4 regions of the Citrobacter sp. ANG330 genome follow, and region 2 is predicted to be linked to each of the others. Evidence: predicted binding sites of a transcription regulator. Region 2 holds the regulator's gene; each other region holds the start of a gene.
What was found. The regulator PurR, encoded in region 2, represses purine synthesis genes. The targets are predictions, from matches to a motif close to CANGCAAACGTTTGCNTG.
Positions count from the first base shown of each region.

Region 1: a site for PurR is predicted at 2,135-2,152, ahead of upp (uracil phosphoribosyltransferase). Genes of this name have one in related genera too.
Region 3: a site for PurR is predicted at 2,303-2,320, ahead of cvpA (colicin V production protein). Genes of this name have one in related genera too.
Region 4: a site for PurR is predicted at 1,830-1,847, ahead of tusA (sulfurtransferase TusA). Genes of this name have one in related genera too.

Region 1 is NZ_JASJUI010000001.1:1,036,315-1,040,758, reverse strand. It holds gene purM (phosphoribosylformylglycinamidine cyclo-ligase) at 1-385, opposite strand, end outside; gene QNN88_RS05170 (6-phospho-beta-glucosidase) at 648-2,078, shown strand; gene upp (uracil phosphoribosyltransferase) at 2,261-2,887, shown strand; gene uraA (uracil permease) at 2,982-4,271, shown strand; gene QNN88_RS05155 (DnaA inactivator Hda) at 4,367-4,444, shown strand, end outside.
Region 2 is NZ_JASJUI010000002.1:69,737-74,180, forward strand. It holds gene sodB (superoxide dismutase [Fe]) at 1-62, shown strand, start outside; gene QNN88_RS06020 (MFS transporter) at 109-1,335, opposite strand; gene QNN88_RS06025 (YnhF family membrane protein) at 1,445-1,534, opposite strand; gene purR (HTH-type transcriptional repressor PurR) at 1,829-2,854, shown strand; gene punR (DNA-binding transcriptional activator PunR) at 2,851-3,783, opposite strand; gene punC (purine nucleoside transporter PunC) at 3,896-4,444, shown strand, end outside.
Region 3 is NZ_JASJUI010000001.1:882,275-886,718, reverse strand. It holds gene accD (acetyl-CoA carboxylase, carboxyltransferase subunit beta) at 1-125, shown strand, start outside; gene folC (bifunctional tetrahydrofolate synthase/dihydrofolate synthase) at 195-1,463, shown strand; gene dedD (cell division protein DedD) at 1,453-2,130, shown strand; gene cvpA (colicin V production protein) at 2,376-2,864, shown strand; gene purF (amidophosphoribosyltransferase) at 2,898-4,415, shown strand.
Region 4 is NZ_JASJUI010000010.1:22,994-27,437, reverse strand. It holds gene zntA (Zn(II)/Cd(II)/Pb(II) translocating P-type ATPase ZntA) at 1-1,426, shown strand, start outside; gene tusA (sulfurtransferase TusA) at 1,525-1,770, opposite strand; gene QNN88_RS18735 (7-cyano-7-deazaguanine/7-aminomethyl-7-deazaguanine transporter) at 2,075-2,740, shown strand; gene QNN88_RS18730 (DcrB family lipoprotein) at 2,818-3,375, shown strand; gene QNN88_RS18725 (MFS transporter) at 3,379-4,444, opposite strand, start outside.

The DNA.
Region 1 (4,444 bases), on a different contig from region 2:
CTTCGGCGATACCCTGAATGACGCTGGCTGCGGTATCCACATCCAGTTTGCCCGTCGCGTAATAGTCGAGGAAAAACAGCGGCTCAGCGCCCTGAACCACCAGGTCGTTAACGCACATCGCCACGAGATCAATGCCGATGGTATCGTGACGTTTCAGATCCATCGCCAGACGCAGTTTTGTCCCGACGCCATCAGTACCGGAAACCAGCACGGGTTCACGATATTTTTGCGGCAATGCGCACAGCGCACCGAAGCCACCCAGACCACCCATCACTTCCGGGCGGCGAGTTTTCTTCACTACGCCTTTGATTCGATCCACCAGAGCATTACCCGCGTCAATATCAACACCGGCATCTTTGTAGCTAAGAGAGGTTTTATCGGTCACTGCCTGGTTCCCCACGTTTTCTTACGGTAAAAGTAAAATTCGGCGCAATTCTAACAGGGAAAGCAAACGTTTGCGAGTTTGCGATGCATCCGTTTTTATCTGTTGAAATTTCCTGCGTTTTCTTCGCGGAGCGGCGTTTTTATGACCTGAACCACGAAAATGAAACCGGATTCAGTTTCACCCTTGAAAGCATTGCCGGGATTGCTCAGTATCATACTGAAACCGGTTTCTGTTTTGTCATAACAAATCAACGAGGGAAACTATGTCTGGATTTAACGCGAATTTCATGTGGGGCGGGGCGGTCGCCGCTCATCAGCTGGAGGGCGGCTGGCAGGAAGGCGGAAAAGGGATCAGCGTTGCCGACGTGATGACAGCGGGCGCTCACGGCGTGGCGCGAGAAATTACCGATGGCGTGCTGCCCGGCAAAAACTACCCTAACCACGAGGCGATCGATTTCTATCACCGCTACAAAGAGGACATTAAGCTTTTTGCGGAAATGGGCTTTAAATGCTTCCGGACGTCCATTGCCTGGACGCGCATTTTCCCACTCGGGGATGAAACGCAGCCAAACGAGGCGGGGCTGCAATTTTACGACGATCTGTTTGATGAATGCCTGAAGTATGGAATTGAACCTGTTATTACGCTGTCGCACTTCGAAATGCCCTACCACCTGGTGACAGAATATGGCGGCTGGCGCAACCGCAAGCTGATCGACTTTTTTGTCCGCTTTGCAAAAGTCGTTTTTACTCGCTATCAGGGCAAAGTGAAGTACTGGATGACCTTCAATGAGATCAACAACCAGGCCAATTACCATGAGGATTTCGCGCCGTTCACAAACTCCGGCCTGAAGTATCAGCCAGGTGAAGATCGTGAACCGGTGATGTACCAGGCGGCGCATTATGAACTGGTTGCCAGTGCGCTGGCGGTAAAGGCGGCACGAGAGATTAACCCGGCATTGCAGATCGGCTGCATGATCGCTATGTGTCCCATCTACCCACTGACCTGTGCGCCAAACGATATGATGATGGCGATGAATGCGATGCACCGTCGCTACTGGTTTACCGACGTGCATGTGCGGGGGAAATATCCGCAGCATATTCTCAATTATTTTGCGCGCCGCGAGTTTGACCTCGATATCACGGAAGAAGACCGTGTTGCCCTCTCCGAAGGTTGCGTCGATTACATTGGTTTCAGCTACTACATGTCGTTTGTCACCAAAGCGACGGACGATAACCCGCAGCTCGATTACGACGAGAGCAAAAGTCTGGTCTCCAATCCCTACGTACAGAAATCGGACTGGGGGTGGCAGATTGATCCGGTAGGGTTGCGCTATTCGCTGAACTGGTTCTGGGATCACTACCAGTTGCCGTTGTTTATTGTTGAGAATGGGTTTGGTGCGATTGATATTCAGCAACCGGATGGCACCGTAGACGACAGCTATCGTATTGAGTATATGGCCGCCCATCTGCGCGAAATGAAAAAAGCAGTGGAAGAGGATGGCGTGGATCTGATGGGGTATACCCCGTGGGGATGTATCGATCTGGTCTCTGCGGGAACGGGAGAGATGAAAAAGCGTTACGGGTTTATCTACGTTGATAAAAATAATGATGGCAGTGGGACACTGGCTCGCAGCCGTAAGAAATCATTCGCCTGGTATCAGCAGGTGATAAAAAGCAACGGTGAATCCCTCTGATTTCAGCCACTTGGTACGACGCCCCGCACAGAATGCGGGGCGTGTTTTATACTCATCACCCAAACGTATACCACTTTGCTTGATCCAGGTCATGCATACGTTATATTGCGCCAGAGAGGAAAAGCGGTATAATCCGGCGATTTTTTTTGTGGTTGCCACTCGTCTGAGGAAAGGAGAAGAGTATGAAGATCGTGGAAGTCAAACACCCACTCGTCAAACACAAGCTGGGTCTGATGCGTGAGAACGATATCAGCACCAAACGCTTTCGTGAACTCGCCTCGGAAGTAGGCAGTCTGCTGACCTACGAAGCGACTGCAGGCCTGGAAACCGAAAAAGTAACCATTGAAGGCTGGAATGGTCCGGTCGAAGTGGATCAAATCAAAGGCAAAAAAATTACCGTCGTACCTATCCTGCGTGCCGGTCTGGGCATGATGGAAGGCGTGCTGGAAAACGTCCCCAGCGCACGTATCAGCGTGGTCGGTATGTACCGTAACGAAGAGACGCTGGAGCCGGTCCCCTATTTCCAGAAGCTGGTATCCAATATTGACGAGCGCATGGCGCTTATCGTCGACCCGATGCTGGCGACCGGGGGCTCCGTTATCGCCACCATCGATCTGCTGAAAAAAGCGGGCTGCAGCAGCATCAAAGTGCTGGTGCTGGTGGCGGCGCCAGAAGGCATCGCCGCGCTGGAAAAAGCGCATCCGGATGTGGAACTCTACACCGCGTCGATCGACCAGGGCCTGAACGAGCACGGATACATTATTCCGGGGCTGGGCGATGCCGGCGATAAGATTTTTGGTACTAAGTAAGTGAATCGCTAATCAATAGCCGACTTAAGAGTCGGCTTTTTTTTGAATAAAACAACTCAACGACTCATAACAAACACACTCAGAGGAAAACACTATGACGCGCCGTGCTATCGGGGTGAGTGAAAGACCGCCGCTTTTACAGACAATCCCGCTTAGTTTGCAGCATCTGTTCGCCATGTTTGGCGCAACCGTGCTGGTGCCAGTGCTGTTTCATATCAACCCGGCTACCGTTTTGTTGTTCAACGGGATCGGGACCTTGCTGTATCTCTTTATCTGTAAAGGAAAAATCCCTGCCTATTTAGGTTCAAGCTTCGCGTTTATCTCCCCGGTTCTGCTGCTGCTGCCGCTGGGATACGAAGTAGCGCTGGGCGGCTTTATCATGTGCGGCGTGCTGTTCTGCCTGGTTTCTTTCATTGTCAAGAAAGCCGGTACAGGCTGGCTGGACGTGATGTTCCCTCCGGCGGCAATGGGCGCAATCGTTGCCGTTATCGGTCTGGAACTGGCAGGGGTTGCCGCCGGTATGGCCGGACTGCTGCCTGCGGAAGGGCAATCTGCGGATTCGAAGACCATCATTATCTCGATGGTGACGCTGGCGGTGACCGTGTTTGGCTCGGTGCTGTTCCGCGGCTTCCTTGCGATTATCCCGATCCTGATTGGGGTACTGGCGGGTTATGCGCTGTCGTTTGCGATGGGCGTGGTCGATACCACACCGATTGCCGAAGCACACTGGTTTGCGCTGCCGACTTTCTATACCCCGCGTTTTGAGTGGTTCGCCATTCTGACCATCCTGCCTGCCGCGCTGGTGGTGATCGCCGAACACGTCGGTCACCTGGTGGTGACGGCGAACATCGTCAAAAAAGATCTGGTTCGCGACCCGGGCCTGCATCGCTCGATGTTTGCCAACGGCTTGTCGACGGTGATTTCCGGCTTCTTTGGTTCCACGCCGAACACCACCTACGGTGAGAACATCGGCGTCATGGCCATTACCCGTGTTTACAGTACCTGGGTAATTGGCGGCGCGGCGATTTTCGCGATTCTGCTGTCCTGCGTTGGTAAACTGGCGGCGGCGATCCAGATCATTCCGCTGCCGGTGATGGGTGGGGTGTCATTGCTGCTGTACGGGGTGATCGGGGCATCCGGTATTCGCGTGCTGATTGAATCGAAAGTGGATTACAACAAAGCGCAGAACCTGATCCTGACCTCTGTCATTCTGATCATCGGCGTCAGCGGTGCGAAAGTGCACATTGGCGCGGCGGAGCTGAAAGGAATGGCGCTGGCGACGATCGTTGGGATCGCGCTGAGCCTGATCTTCAAGCTGATTTCTGTCCTGCGTCCGGAAGAAGTGGTGCTGGATGCGGAAGATGCGGATACACCGAAGCAGTAAAATGGGATCCGGGCAGTGATGCTGCCCGGTTCTAACGCGACGGAATTCTGTGGTAAACTCATCACGATTTTAATGAAATCTGGGTTGAGGTCTCTCTGAACACACCGGCACAGCTCTCTTTGCCACTCTATCTGCCTGACGACGAAACCTTTGCAAGTTTCTGGCCGGGAGAT
Region 2 (4,444 bases):
ACCTGGAGCACTTCTGGGCGCTGGTAAACTGGGAGTTTGTCGCGAAGAACTTCGCCGCGTAAGAGAGATAACGCAGAAGGGGCACCCTTCTGCGTTTTTGCCCTGCCATTAACCTGCGACACACACCTGTTCAGGCTGTTTTCTCGCCGAGATGAACACCAACAACAGCGCCATACCTGCCACAATCGCGCCCATGACAGGAACAAAACTGTAGCCTAACCCACCAGAAATGACGGCCCCGCCCGCAGCGGCACCCAAAGCATTACCGAGGTTAAAAGCGCCGATATTCACGGAAGATGACAAACCCGGTGCTTCGTGAGCCACACGCATAACGCGCATTTGCAGCGGAGGAACCACCGCGAAGGTCGCTGCCCCCCAGACCACCATACTTATCGCCGCGCCCAGTTCATTCTGCGCCAACAGGGGAATAGCCAGCATAATCACCATCAGCAGCAGCAAGAAGCCCTTTAGCGTACCGTTAACCGAGCGATCGGCCAGTTTGCCACCCAAATAGTTACCTATGGAGAAGCCCACGCCGATCAGAACCAGCATTCCGGTCACAAAGGCCGGCGTGGCATGAGTGATGCTTTGCAGGACTGGCGATATATAGGTGTACAGCGTAAACATGGCCCCCGCCCCCAGTACCGTGGTAAGCAGAGCAGAAAGCACCTGGGGACGCATCAGTACCGCCAGCTCTTTTTTCACCTCCGGACGTGCCCCAGCCCCACCTTTCGGCAACGAGAAAAAGAGACTCAGCATCGAAATGACGCCCAAACCGGCCGTTGCCATAAACGACATCCGCCAGCCGATGGTCTCACCCAGCCAGGTTGCCGCCGGAACGCCGCCAATATTGGCGATGGTCAGCCCCATAAACATGGTCGCCACCGCGCTGGCCTGCTTGTGCTTCGGCACCACGCTGGCTGCCACAACGGAGCCCAGGCCAAAGAACGCGCCGTGGTTAAGGCTGGTCAAAATGCGTGACAGCATCAGTGTTGTGTAGTCCGGGGAAATGGCCGACAGCACGTTGCCAAGCGTAAAGATAGCCATCAGAAAAATCAGCGCATTGCGACGTCCGCGATGTGACAACAGCAGCGTCATTAGCGGTGCCCCGACCATCACACCGACAGCGTAGGCGCTGATTAGCATACCTGCTGCGGGAATAGACACATCGACGCCACGCGCGATGACGGGTAGCAGACCCATTGGCGAAAACTCGGTCGTACCGATGCCGAACGCGCCGATAGCCAGCGACAGTAAAGGATAATTAATTTTCATGCAGTGATGACTCCGGCTCTTCGCGTCGAGGCGCGATGCGTAACTAAGAGTCAAAAGCATGACATCAATCACAAAAAAAGAGAAGTTAACAAAAATACAAAAGACTTTTGCAGATTCAATAACAATATGGCGGGAGTGACGAGGGAGCAGAGACTCCCCCGACGGGAAATCAATGCAGTGCCGCTGTCAGACCGCCAGCAACGATTAAAGCCAGAACGATAAACGTAGTTACTAATGAAAATTTAAGATCGGTGCTCATCAACTTTTCTCCTTTTTATTCCCACACAAAAAGTGATATAGCGCATTTTTGCACACTTGCGTGCGAAAATCTCCCACGATTTAGCGTGATATGTGCTTTTAATACTTCCCCTTTTCGTTAAGATCAGCCAAAATTCGACGCTTACTTGATTAGCGTACCGGCCATTGACCCCTTCCTGATGCTCTGTTGCGTTTTCCCGGCATGCTGCAACCCTGACGTTGCGCACAGGATGAGTAAAGGCAAACGTTTACTTAGCATATTTGACTGTTCAGGTTGGGTCTGGAGTGAGATTTAATGGCAACAATTAAAGATGTAGCGAAGCGCGCAAACGTTTCCACTACAACCGTATCACACGTAATTAACAAAACGCGTTTCGTCGCTGAAGAAACACGCAATGCAGTGTGGGCGGCAATCAAAGAATTGCACTATTCCCCCAGCGCGGTAGCCCGTAGTCTGAAGGTGAATCATACCAAGTCTATCGGGTTGCTGGCGACCAGCAGCGAAGCCCCCTACTTTGCTGAAATTATTGAAGCAGTTGAAAAAAACTGCTTTCAGAAAGGCTATACCCTGATCCTCGGTAATGTCTGGAACAACCTGGAAAAGCAACGTGCCTATCTGTCCATGATGGCGCAAAAACGCGTGGATGGCCTGCTGGTGATGTGTTCCGAATATCCCGCCCCTCTGCTCTCGATGCTGGAAGAGTATCGTCATATCCCGATGGTTGTGATGGACTGGGGCGAGGCCAAAGCCGATTTCACTGATACCGTGATTGATAACGCCTTTGAGGGCGGTTATATGGCTGGCCGTTACCTTATTGAACGCGGACATCGCGAAATTGGCGTGATCCCGGGACTGATGGAGCGCAACACCGGCGCAGGCCGTCTGGCCGGTTTTATGAAAGCGATGGAAGAAGCGCTGATTAAAGTGCCTGAAAACTGGATTGTGCAAGGCGACTTCGAACCAGAATCCGGCTACCGTGCGATGCAGCAAATTCTGTCACAGGCGCATCGCCCGACAGCGGTTTTCTGCGGTGGCGATGTCATGGCAATGGGTGCCCTTTGCGCCGCTGATGAAATGGGTCTGCGCGTCCCTCAGGACGTGTCGCTGATAGGCTATGACAACGTGCGCAACGCCCGCTTCTTTACGCCAGCTCTGACCACCATCCACCAGCCGAAAGATTCACTGGGTGAGACGGCCTTTAACATGTTGCTTGACCGCATCGTCAATAAACGTGAAGAGTCACAATCCATTGAAGTTCACCCGCGTCTGGTTGAGCGCCGCTCTGTTGCCGATGGCCCCTTCCGCGATTACCGTCGTTAAGCCTCTTCTGCGGGAGCCTCGTCAGGCTCCCGCAACCATTCTTTGTTCAGCGTTTCGCTATCTCCCAGATAATCCAGCAGCCAGATTAGCGCAGGTGACATATCGTTCTGCTGCCAGGTCAGGCAACAGGCCGAATCCGGGAAGGGGTTTTCCAGATTCAGCGCCACCCACTGTCCTTTATTAAAATATGGCCTGGCAAAATGTGTCGGCACCATGCCGATACAAAGTCCGGCGCTGATGCAGGTTGCGGAGGATGCCCAATCCGGGACCACCACCCGCTTCTGGTTGTCCAGCAGCCAGGTCACCCGTTTCGGCAGAGTGCGGGAAGTATCTTCCAGCACCAGTGACGGCCAGTTGCGCAACGTATCATCGCTTAAGGGTCCACTCATGGCGGCCAGTGGATGTGTGCTGGCAACAACACAACACCAGCTCAGTTTACCCATATCGCGGAAGGTATATCGTCCGCCGACCGGGATCGCCTGGGTCGCACCGATAGCGAGTTCAACCCTGCCATCTGACAGCGCGTCCCAGACGCCATTGAACACTTCCTGAAAGACCAGCAGCTCTACGTCATCAAAGTGGCGATAGAAATCGACGATCAATTGCCGCGTGCGTTCCGGGCGCACGATGTTATCCACCGCGATGGGGAGTTGCCCCCGCCAGCCATTGGCGATTTGCTGACACTGCTGGCGCGTGATCTGCATTTTTTTGATGACAGAACGCCCTTCTTTCAAAAACCAGGCGCCTGCCGGGGTTAACACGACATCACGATGACGGCGTTCAAAAAGCGGGACGGCCAGCCACTCTTCCATCTGGCGAACCGTATAACTGACCGCCGAGGGTACCCGGTGCAACTCCTGGGCCGCGGAACTGAAACTCCCGTTGCGCGCCACGGCATCGACCACTTCCAGCGCATATTCTGACCACATAATCTGCCTACAAAATTTTTGAATGCAATAAACAAATATTAGCGTTTCACAAGCCGAAATTCACTCCCTACACTCTGCGCCAGTGTGATTAATCAAAAATTAGAGAACAACTATGCAACCTGGAAAAGGGTTTTTAGTCTGGCTGGCAGGACTCAGCGTGCTGGGTTTTCTGGCGACCGACATGTATTTGCCCGCTTTTGCCACCATTCAATCTGACCTGCAAACACCGGCATCTGCCGTCAGCGCCAGCCTGAGTCTGTTTTTAGCGGGTTTTGCCATCGCACAACTGCTGTGGGGCCCGCTCTCAGATCGCTACGGACGTAAACCGATCCTGCTGCTGGGGCTGTCTGTCTTTGCCCTGGGTAGTCTGGGTATGCTGTGGGTCGAAAGCGCAACCGGCCTGTTAGTTCTGCGCTTTATTCAGGCGGTGGGTGTCTGTGCAGCGACCGTCATCTGGCAGGCGCTGGTGACTGATTACTATCCTTCGCATAAAATTAACCGTATTTTCGCGACGATAATGCCGCTGGTCGGGCTGTCCCCTGCACTGGCGCCCTTATTAGGCAGCTGGATCCTGACTCATCTTTCCTGGCAGGCGATCTTTGCCACGCTATTTTTCATCACGCTGCTGCTGATGGTGCCTGCGCTGTTTTTAAAACCCAGC
Region 3 (4,444 bases), on a different contig from region 2:
CGGAGATGCGCCTGAAACTGGCGAGCATTCTGGCGAAGCTGATGAATCTGCCGGCGCCAAATCCGGATACCCCGCGTGAAGGCGTGGTGGTGCCGCCGGTGCCGGATCAGGAACCCGAGGCCTGATAACTGAAAAGGGCAGGGCCACAGGCGCTGCCCTTTTGCTTTTCTCAACGTAACGATTTTACGGGCATCATGAATAACAAACGTATTCCTAAAGCCACGTCGCCCCTGGCCTCGTGGCTTTCTTATCTGGAAAACCTCCACGCGAAAACGATCGATCTGGGCCTTGAGCGCGTAAGCCAGGTGGCTGCGCGACTGGGCGTTCTGAAACCTGCGCCCGTGGTGTTCACCGTCGCCGGAACCAATGGCAAAGGCACCACCTGCCGGACGCTGGAAGCAGTGCTGACGGCGGCCGGGTATAACGTCGGGGTTTACAGCTCGCCGCATCTGGTGCGCTATACCGAGCGTGTGCGCGTGAAGGGCAATGAACTGCCGGAAGCGGTGCACACTGAATCCTTTGCCGAGATCGAAGCGGCGCGTGGGGATATCTCGCTGACCTACTTTGAATACGGAACCCTGTCCGCGCTGTGGCTGTTTAAGCAGGCGCAACTGGATGTGGTGATTCTGGAAGTCGGGTTGGGTGGACGACTGGACGCGACAAACATCGTCGATGCCGATGTTGCTGTGATCACCAGTATTGCGCTGGATCATACCGACTGGCTGGGGCCGGATCGCGAAAGCATTGGCCGCGAAAAGGCCGGTATCTTCCGTGCGGAAAAGCCGGCAATCGTCGGTGAACCGGAAATGCCTTATACCATTGCGGATGTCGCGCAGGAAAAAGGCGCGCTGTTACAGCGTCGCGGTGTGGACTGGCAGTTTACGGTAACGGAGACGGGCTGGTCCTTTAGCGATCGTCACGGCACATTGACCGATTTACCGCTGCCACAGGTTCCGCAACCTAATGCGGCAACCGCACTGGCGGCATTGCGCGCCAGTGGTCTGAACATCAGTGAGCAGGCGATCCGCGACGGTATCGCCCGGGCGATTTTGCCGGGACGTTTCCAGATTGTGAGCGAGTCGCCGCGCGTGATCCTTGATGTGGCGCATAATCCCCATGCGGCGGAATATCTGACCGGGCGGCTGAAAATGTTGCCGAAAAAGGGGCGTGTTCTTGCCGTTATCGGTATGCTACATGATAAGGATATTGCGGGAACGTTGGCCTGGTTGAAAAGCGTGGTCGACGACTGGTATTGTGCACCGCTGGAAGGCCCACGGGGCGCGACGGCAGAACAACTGCTGGAACATCTTGGTAACGGCAGTGTCTATGACAGTGTCGCGCTGGCATGGCAGGCTGCTCTGGCAGACGCGAGACCGGAAGATACCGTACTGGTGTGTGGATCATTTCACACGGTAGCACATGTCATGGAAGTGATGGACGCGGGGAGAATCGGTGGCGAGTAAGTTTCAGAATCGTTTAGTCGGCACGATTGTGCTGGTCGCGCTGGGAGTGATTGTGCTGCCCGGGCTGCTCGACGGGCAGAAAAAACATTATCAGGATGAATTTGCGGCGATCCCGCTGGTGCCGAAACCGGGCGATCGCGATGAACCGGATATGATGCCAGCGGCTACACAGGCATTACCGACCCAGCCGCCGGAAGGGGCGGCGGAAGAGGTGCGGGCAGGTGATGCGGCGGCACCGTCGCTGGATCCATCACGCTATGCCTCAGCGAATAATCCTGAGATTGAGACGACGCCAGCGCCGGTAGAACAACCCAAACCGAAACCGGTTGAAAAACCGAAGCCGCAACCGAAGCCACAGCCGCCTGTAGAGGCAACGCCTGCTCCTGCGCCAAAACCGGCGGTGGAAGAGAAACCGGCGCCGACGGGTAAAGCCTACGTTGTGCAGCTCGGTGCACTGAAAAATGCCGACAAGGTCAATGAGATCGTAGGTAAGCTTCGTAGTGCGGGGTTCCGGGTATATACTTCACCGTCAACGCCAGTACAGGGTAAAATAACCCGTATTCTCGTGGGGCCGGATGCCTCACGCGACAAGCTGAAAGGCTCGCTCGGCGAGCTGCAGCAAATCTCCGGATTAAGCGGAGTGGTGATGGGGTACAGCCCGAACTAAGTGAGGGTTGCCTGATGATGACGCTGGCGTCTTATCGGGCCTGGCACCGAGTTGTTTGTAGGCCGGATAAGGTGTTTGTACCGCGTCCGGCAATGCCCGAAGAGGCATAAAACCGTATGGCGTTGAAGTTTTTTTCAGCGCCATTTTTATTTACGCGCGGGAAGGAAATCCCTACGCAAACGTTTTCTTTTTCTGTTAGAATGCGCCCCGAACAGGACGACAGGGCGTAAAATCGTGGGACACATATGGTCTGGATTGATTACGCCATTATCGCGGTGATTGGTTTTTCCTGTCTGGTTAGCCTGATCCGTGGCTTTGTTCGTGAAGCGTTATCGTTGGTGACATGGGGTTGTGCTTTCTTTGTCGCCAGCCATTACTACACTTACCTGTCTGTCTGGTTTTCGGGCTTTGAAGACGAACTGGTTCGAAACGGGATTGCCATCGCGGTGCTGTTTATCGCGACGCTTATTGTCGGCGCCATTGTGAACTACGTGGTAGGGCAACTGGTCGAGAAAACCGGTCTGTCAGGTACTGACCGGGTTCTGGGTGTCTGTTTCGGGGCTCTGCGCGGCGTGTTGATTGTGGCTGCCATTCTGTTCTTTCTCGACACCTTTACCGATCTGTCGAAAAGTGAAGACTGGAGTAAGTCAGTGTTGATCCCAGAGTTCAGTTTCATCATCAGATGGTTCTTTGACTATCTGCAAAGCTCGTCAAGTTTCTTGCCCAGAGCATAAGCGTTGGGTTGTAGCTTAACGAGGAAAAGACGTATGTGCGGTATTGTCGGTATCGCCGGTGTTATGCCGGTTAACCAGTCGATTTATGACGCCTTAACAGTGCTTCAGCACCGTGGTCAGGATGCCGCTGGCATCATCACTATCGATGCAAACAACTGCTTCCGTTTACGTAAAGCAAACGGTCTGGTGAGCGATGTATTTGAAGCACGCCACATGCAGCGTATGCAGGGCAACATGGGCATCGGTCATGTGCGTTACCCAACGGCTGGCAGCTCCAGCGCCTCAGAAGCTCAACCTTTCTACGTCAATTCCCCGTATGGCATCACGCTTGCCCACAATGGCAACCTGACCAATGCCCACGAACTGCGTAAAAAGCTGTTTGAAGAGAAGCGCCGCCACATCAATACCACCTCAGATTCTGAGATTCTGCTCAATATCTTCGCCAGCGAACTGGATAACTTCCGCCACTATCCCCTGGAAGCAGACAATATTTTTGCCGCGATTGCCGCGACCAACCGCCAGATTCGCGGCGCGTATGCCTGCGTGGCGATGATTATCGGTCACGGGATGGTGGCCTTTCGCGATCCGAACGGTATTCGTCCGCTGGTGCTGGGTAAACGTGATATCGGCGACGGTCGTACCGAATATATGGTGGCGTCTGAAAGCGTCGCGCTGGATACTCTGGGCTTTGAATTCCTGCGTGACGTTGCGTCGGGCGAAGCGGTTTATATCACGGAGAAAGGGCAACTGTTCACCCGTCAGTGTGCCGAAAACCCGGTCAGTAATCCGTGCCTGTTCGAGTATGTTTACTTCGCGCGTCCGGATTCCTTCATCGACAAGATTTCCGTCTACAGCGCCCGTGTGAATATGGGGACCAGGCTTGGCGAAAAAATTGCTCGCGAGTGGGAAGATCTGGATATCGATGTGGTCATTCCGATTCCGGAAACCTCCTGCGATATCGCGCTGGAAATTGCCCGTATCCTCGGTAAGCCGTACCGTCAGGGGTTTGTGAAAAACCGCTACGTCGGTCGTACGTTTATCATGCCCGGCCAGCAGCTGCGCCGTAAGTCCGTTCGTCGTAAACTGAATGCCAACCGCGCAGAGTTCCGCGATAAGAACGTTCTGCTGGTGGATGATTCCATTGTACGCGGCACCACCTCAGAGCAGATTATTGAGATGGCACGTGAGGCCGGGGCGAAAAAAGTCTATCTCGCTTCTGCGGCACCGGAGATTCGCTTCCCCAACGTGTACGGTATCGATATGCCGACGGCCAATGAATTGATTGCGCATGGTCGCGAAGTCGATGAGATTCGCCAGATCATCGGCGCAGATGGTCTTATCTTCCAGGATCTTGACGATCTGATTGAGGCTGTGCGTGCTGAGAACCCGGATATTCAGCAGTTTGAATGTTCCGTGTTTAACGGCGTATATGTCACAAAGGATGTCGATCAGCAGTATCTCGATTTCCTCGATTCCCTGCGTAACGACGACGCCAAAGCGGTTCAGTTGCAAAACGAAGTCGAAAACCTTGAGATGCATAACGAAGGGTAATCCTGACCTGTCCGGGGGCCTATCCCGCC
Region 4 (4,444 bases), on a different contig from region 2:
TGACATCATTGAAGTCGCCGCCGGGGGACGTCTGCCCGCCGACGGTAAACTGGTCTCTGGTTTTGCCAGTTTTGATGAGAGTGCGTTGACGGGAGAATCCATTCCAGTGGAACGCGCCACCGGCGAAAAAGTCCCGGCGGGGGCGACCAGCGTGGACCGCCTCGTCACGCTGGAAGTGCTCTCTGAACCGGGCGCCAGTGCGATTGACCGCATTCTGAAGTTAATCGAAGAGGCCGAGGAGCGCCGTGCGCCAATCGAGCGTTTTATCGATCGCTTCAGCCGAATTTATACGCCGGCGATCATGGCCATCGCCCTGCTGGTGACGCTCGTCCCGCCGCTGCTGTTTGCTGGTGCCTGGCAGGAGTGGATTTATAAAGGGCTAACGCTGCTGCTGATCGGCTGTCCGTGTGCGCTGGTGATCTCCACGCCGGCGGCGATCACGTCCGGGCTGGCGGCGGCAGCCCGTCGCGGAGCCTTGATTAAAGGCGGCGCAGCGCTGGAACAACTGGGGCGCATTAATCAGGTCGCCTTTGATAAAACCGGGACGCTGACCGTCGGGAAACCACGCGTCACAGCGATTCATCCGGCTACCGGCGTCAGTGAGTCTGAACTGCTGGCGCTGGCAGCGGCTGTCGAGCAAGGCGCAACGCACCCGCTGGCGCAGGCCATTGTGCGCGAAGCGCAAACCAAAGGGCTGGCTCTCCCCTCAGCCGAGGGGCAACGGGCGCTGGTGGGGTCAGGGATTGAAGCACTGGTGAACGGCGAGAACGTGCTGATTTGCGCCGCCGGGAAACGACCTGCCGGGGCGTTTGCCGGAGAGATTAACCGGCTTGAAAGCGCCGGACAAACGGTCGTTGTGGTGCTGCGCAACGAGACGGTAATCGGGGTGATCGCCCTGCAGGATACGCTGCGCGACGATGCTCGCACCGCCATCCGCGAACTGAACGCGCTGGGCGTGAAGGGTGTGATTCTGACCGGCGATAATCCACGCGCGGCGGCGGCTATTGCCGGAGAACTGGGTCTTGAGTTCAGGGCTGGCTTGCTGCCGGAAGATAAAGTGAAGGCGGTCACCATGCTGAATCAACAGTCGCCGCTGGCGATGGTGGGTGACGGCATCAACGATGCGCCGGCGATGAAGGCCGCCGCCATTGGTATCGCAATGGGTAGCGGCACCGACGTGGCGCTGGAAACGGCGGATGCCGCACTGACGCATAACCGTCTCACAGGGCTGGTGCAGATGATTCAACTGGCGCGCGCAACCCACGCCAATATTCGTCAGAACATCGCCATTGCGCTGGGGCTGAAAGGGATTTTTCTCGTCACCACGCTGCTCGGGATGACTGGTCTGTGGCTGGCCGTGCTGGCGGATACCGGGGCAACGGTGCTGGTTACCGCCAACGCGCTGCGGTTGTTACGTAAAGGGTAACGTGTTTTTGCCGGATGGCGGCGTTGCCTTATCCGGCCTACGAGCCACATCCTCTTTTGTAGGCCGGATAAGCGTTAGCGCCATCCGGCAAAACAAGATTACTGGCCTTTACGCACCAGATAGCGGTACGGCAACGTGTCGGTCTCTTTTGCCACCAGTTCATGCTCCATAAAAGTACAGAAGCCGGGAATGTCGCGGGTGGTCGCCGGATCGTCCGCCACAATCAGCAGCGTTTCGCCGGTCTGCATGTTGCGTACGGTTTTACGCACCATCATTACCGGTTCCGGGCAGCGCAGCCCCAGGGCATCAAGAGTATGGTCGGGAGAGGTAAACAGATCGCTCATCGTAGTCTCGTTCATTCAAAAACGACGCTATTTTACGCTCTGTTGTACTGTAAGCCAATCAGGTTAACGATTGCGTGAAAAATAGCCATTGCAATGCCACCGCAAAGCAGTATTATGCGGCGGCTGAAAAAACGAAGACGCGTTATTGGCGCAGCCAGTTTGTTTGAGGCCAGCGCACAGCGCCCGGAGCGTACACGAAGTACGTGAGGAGCGCGAGCACTGCCCGAGAGCAAAATGGCAAGTGAAATAGCGTGTAGCACGAATTGGGTTCCCTCACCCCAATCATCAATTAAAAAGGTACAACATGAATGCATTTACACACTCGCAGCGCGTAAAAGCGTTGTTCTGGCTATCGCTATTCCATCTGCTGGTGATCACCTCCAGTAACTATCTGGTACAACTTCCGGTCTCCATTTTTGGTTTTCACACCACCTGGGGCGCGTTTAGCTTTCCGTTTATTTTCCTTGCTACCGACCTGACCGTGCGCATTTTTGGCGCGCCGCTGGCTCGTCGAATTATCTTTGCGGTGATGCTCCCCGCGCTGTTGATCTCCTATGTGATTTCATCGCTGTTCTATATGGGGTCCTGGCAGGGATTCGGTGCGCTGATGCACTTCAATCTGTTTGTCGCCCGTATCGCGACCGCCAGCTTTATGGCCTATGCGCTGGGACAAATTCTTGATGTCCACGTTTTTAACCGCCTGCGCCAGAACCGCCGCTGGTGGCTGGCGCCAACCGCCTCGACGCTGTTTGGCAACGTCAGCGATACCCTCGCCTTTTTCTTCATTGCCTTCTGGCGCAGCCCGGATGCGTTTATGGCCGAACACTGGATGGAAATCGCCATCGTCGATTACTGTTTCAAGGTGCTGATCAGCATCCTTTTCTTCCTGCCGATGTACGGCGTATTGCTGAATATGTTGCTGAAAAAGCTGGCAGATAAATCTGAAATCCCGGCGATGCAGACAAGTTGAGCTAAAGGTTCCTTTTCCGGGTTGTGATAAGATGAATGAATGCGCCGTTATGGCCGTTTATCGAAAGGAAGAAGTCAATGCGTAATCTGGTTAAATATGTCGGTATTGGCCTGCTGGTTATGGGGCTGGCGGCCTGTGATAATAGTGATACGAAAGCGCCGACAGAAGGCTCGGCGGCAGAAAGTAACGCAACCGGTCAGCCGGTTTCTCTGCTGGATGGCAAACTGAGTTTCTCACTGCCGGCGGATATGACTGACCAGAGCGGTAAGCTGGGTACGCAGGCCAACAATATGCACGTCTACTCTGACGCAACTGGCCAGAAAGCGGTCATCGTCATTGTCGGTGATAACACCAGTGAAGAGCTGTCTGTGCTGGCGAAACGTCTGGAAGATCAGCAGCGCAGCCGCGACCCGCAGTTGCAGGTGGTGACCAACAAATCCATCGAGCTGAAAGGCCACACGCTGCAACAGTTAGACAGCATCATCTCGGCGAAAGGCCAGACCGCTTACTCTTCCGTGGTGCTGGGTAAAGTAGATAACCAACTGCTGACCCTGCAAATTACGCTGCCCGCTGACGACCAGCAGAAAGCGCAAACGGCCGCAGAAAACATCATCAATACGCTGAATATTCAGTAACCGTCAGGATGATGAGACGGCCTCTGGCGAATCCTGCAGAGGCCGTTTTTTTAACCGCCAGGTTAACAGCAGCGCAATCGCCACCAGCCCCGCCGCCGCCAGATAAATCACCGACACGCCCGCCCAACTCATTACCAGCCCGGCCAATGGCCCGGTTATTCCCAGCGACAAATCCATAAACACCGTATACGTCGCCAGCGCCGAGCCCTGATTCTGCTGCGGCACGGCTTTGACCGCCACCACGCCCAGCGCCGGGAAGACCAGCGAAAAGCCCATTCCCGCCAGCAATACACCCATTTTTGCCATCCACGGCATCATTGCCACGCCCACCAGCAGCAGTCCGACAATCTCCACGCTAAAGCAAATCATTGCCACGTTCAGGCCGCCCAGACGGTTGATGCCGTTGGGAAACAGCAAACGCGTTCCGACAAACGCACAGCTAAACAGGGTGAGCGCAAACGCCGCGCCGTCCCAGCCTTTCGCCTCATAAAACAGGGTGATAAAGGTGGCAATCACCCCAAATCCGGCAGAACCCAGCGCCAGCGCCATGCCGTACAGCCAGACACGCCCAAGCACGGCGCGAAACGGCAGGGGCTTGCCTTTGCTGGCTTTCACCGCGGGTCGCGGGATCGCCAGCAAAATGGCCAACAGCGCGATACCCATGATAATCAGTGCCAGTCCCTGCAGCCCGGCCCAGTGATAGCACAGCACGCCGAGCGGAGCCCCCATCGCCATCGCGCCGTAGGTGACAATGCCGTTCCAGGAAATCACCCGTCCGATATGCAGCGATCCCACCACACCGACGCCCCACAACGTCGACCCCGTGCCGGCGAAACTCTGACCGATCCCGAGGATCACCCGTCCCAGACACAGCAGCAGCAAACTGACCATCGGCAAACCGCTGACACTTCCCGCCAGGAAGTAACCCGCACCGCTGAGAAAACAGCCGCACAGGCCAAACACCACAATTTTTTTCGGGCCGAGTAAATCCGCGTAACGACCGGCGTGTGGGCGGCTGAGCAACGTGGCGAAGTATTGCAGGCTGATCACCAACCCCGCCCAGAAGGCG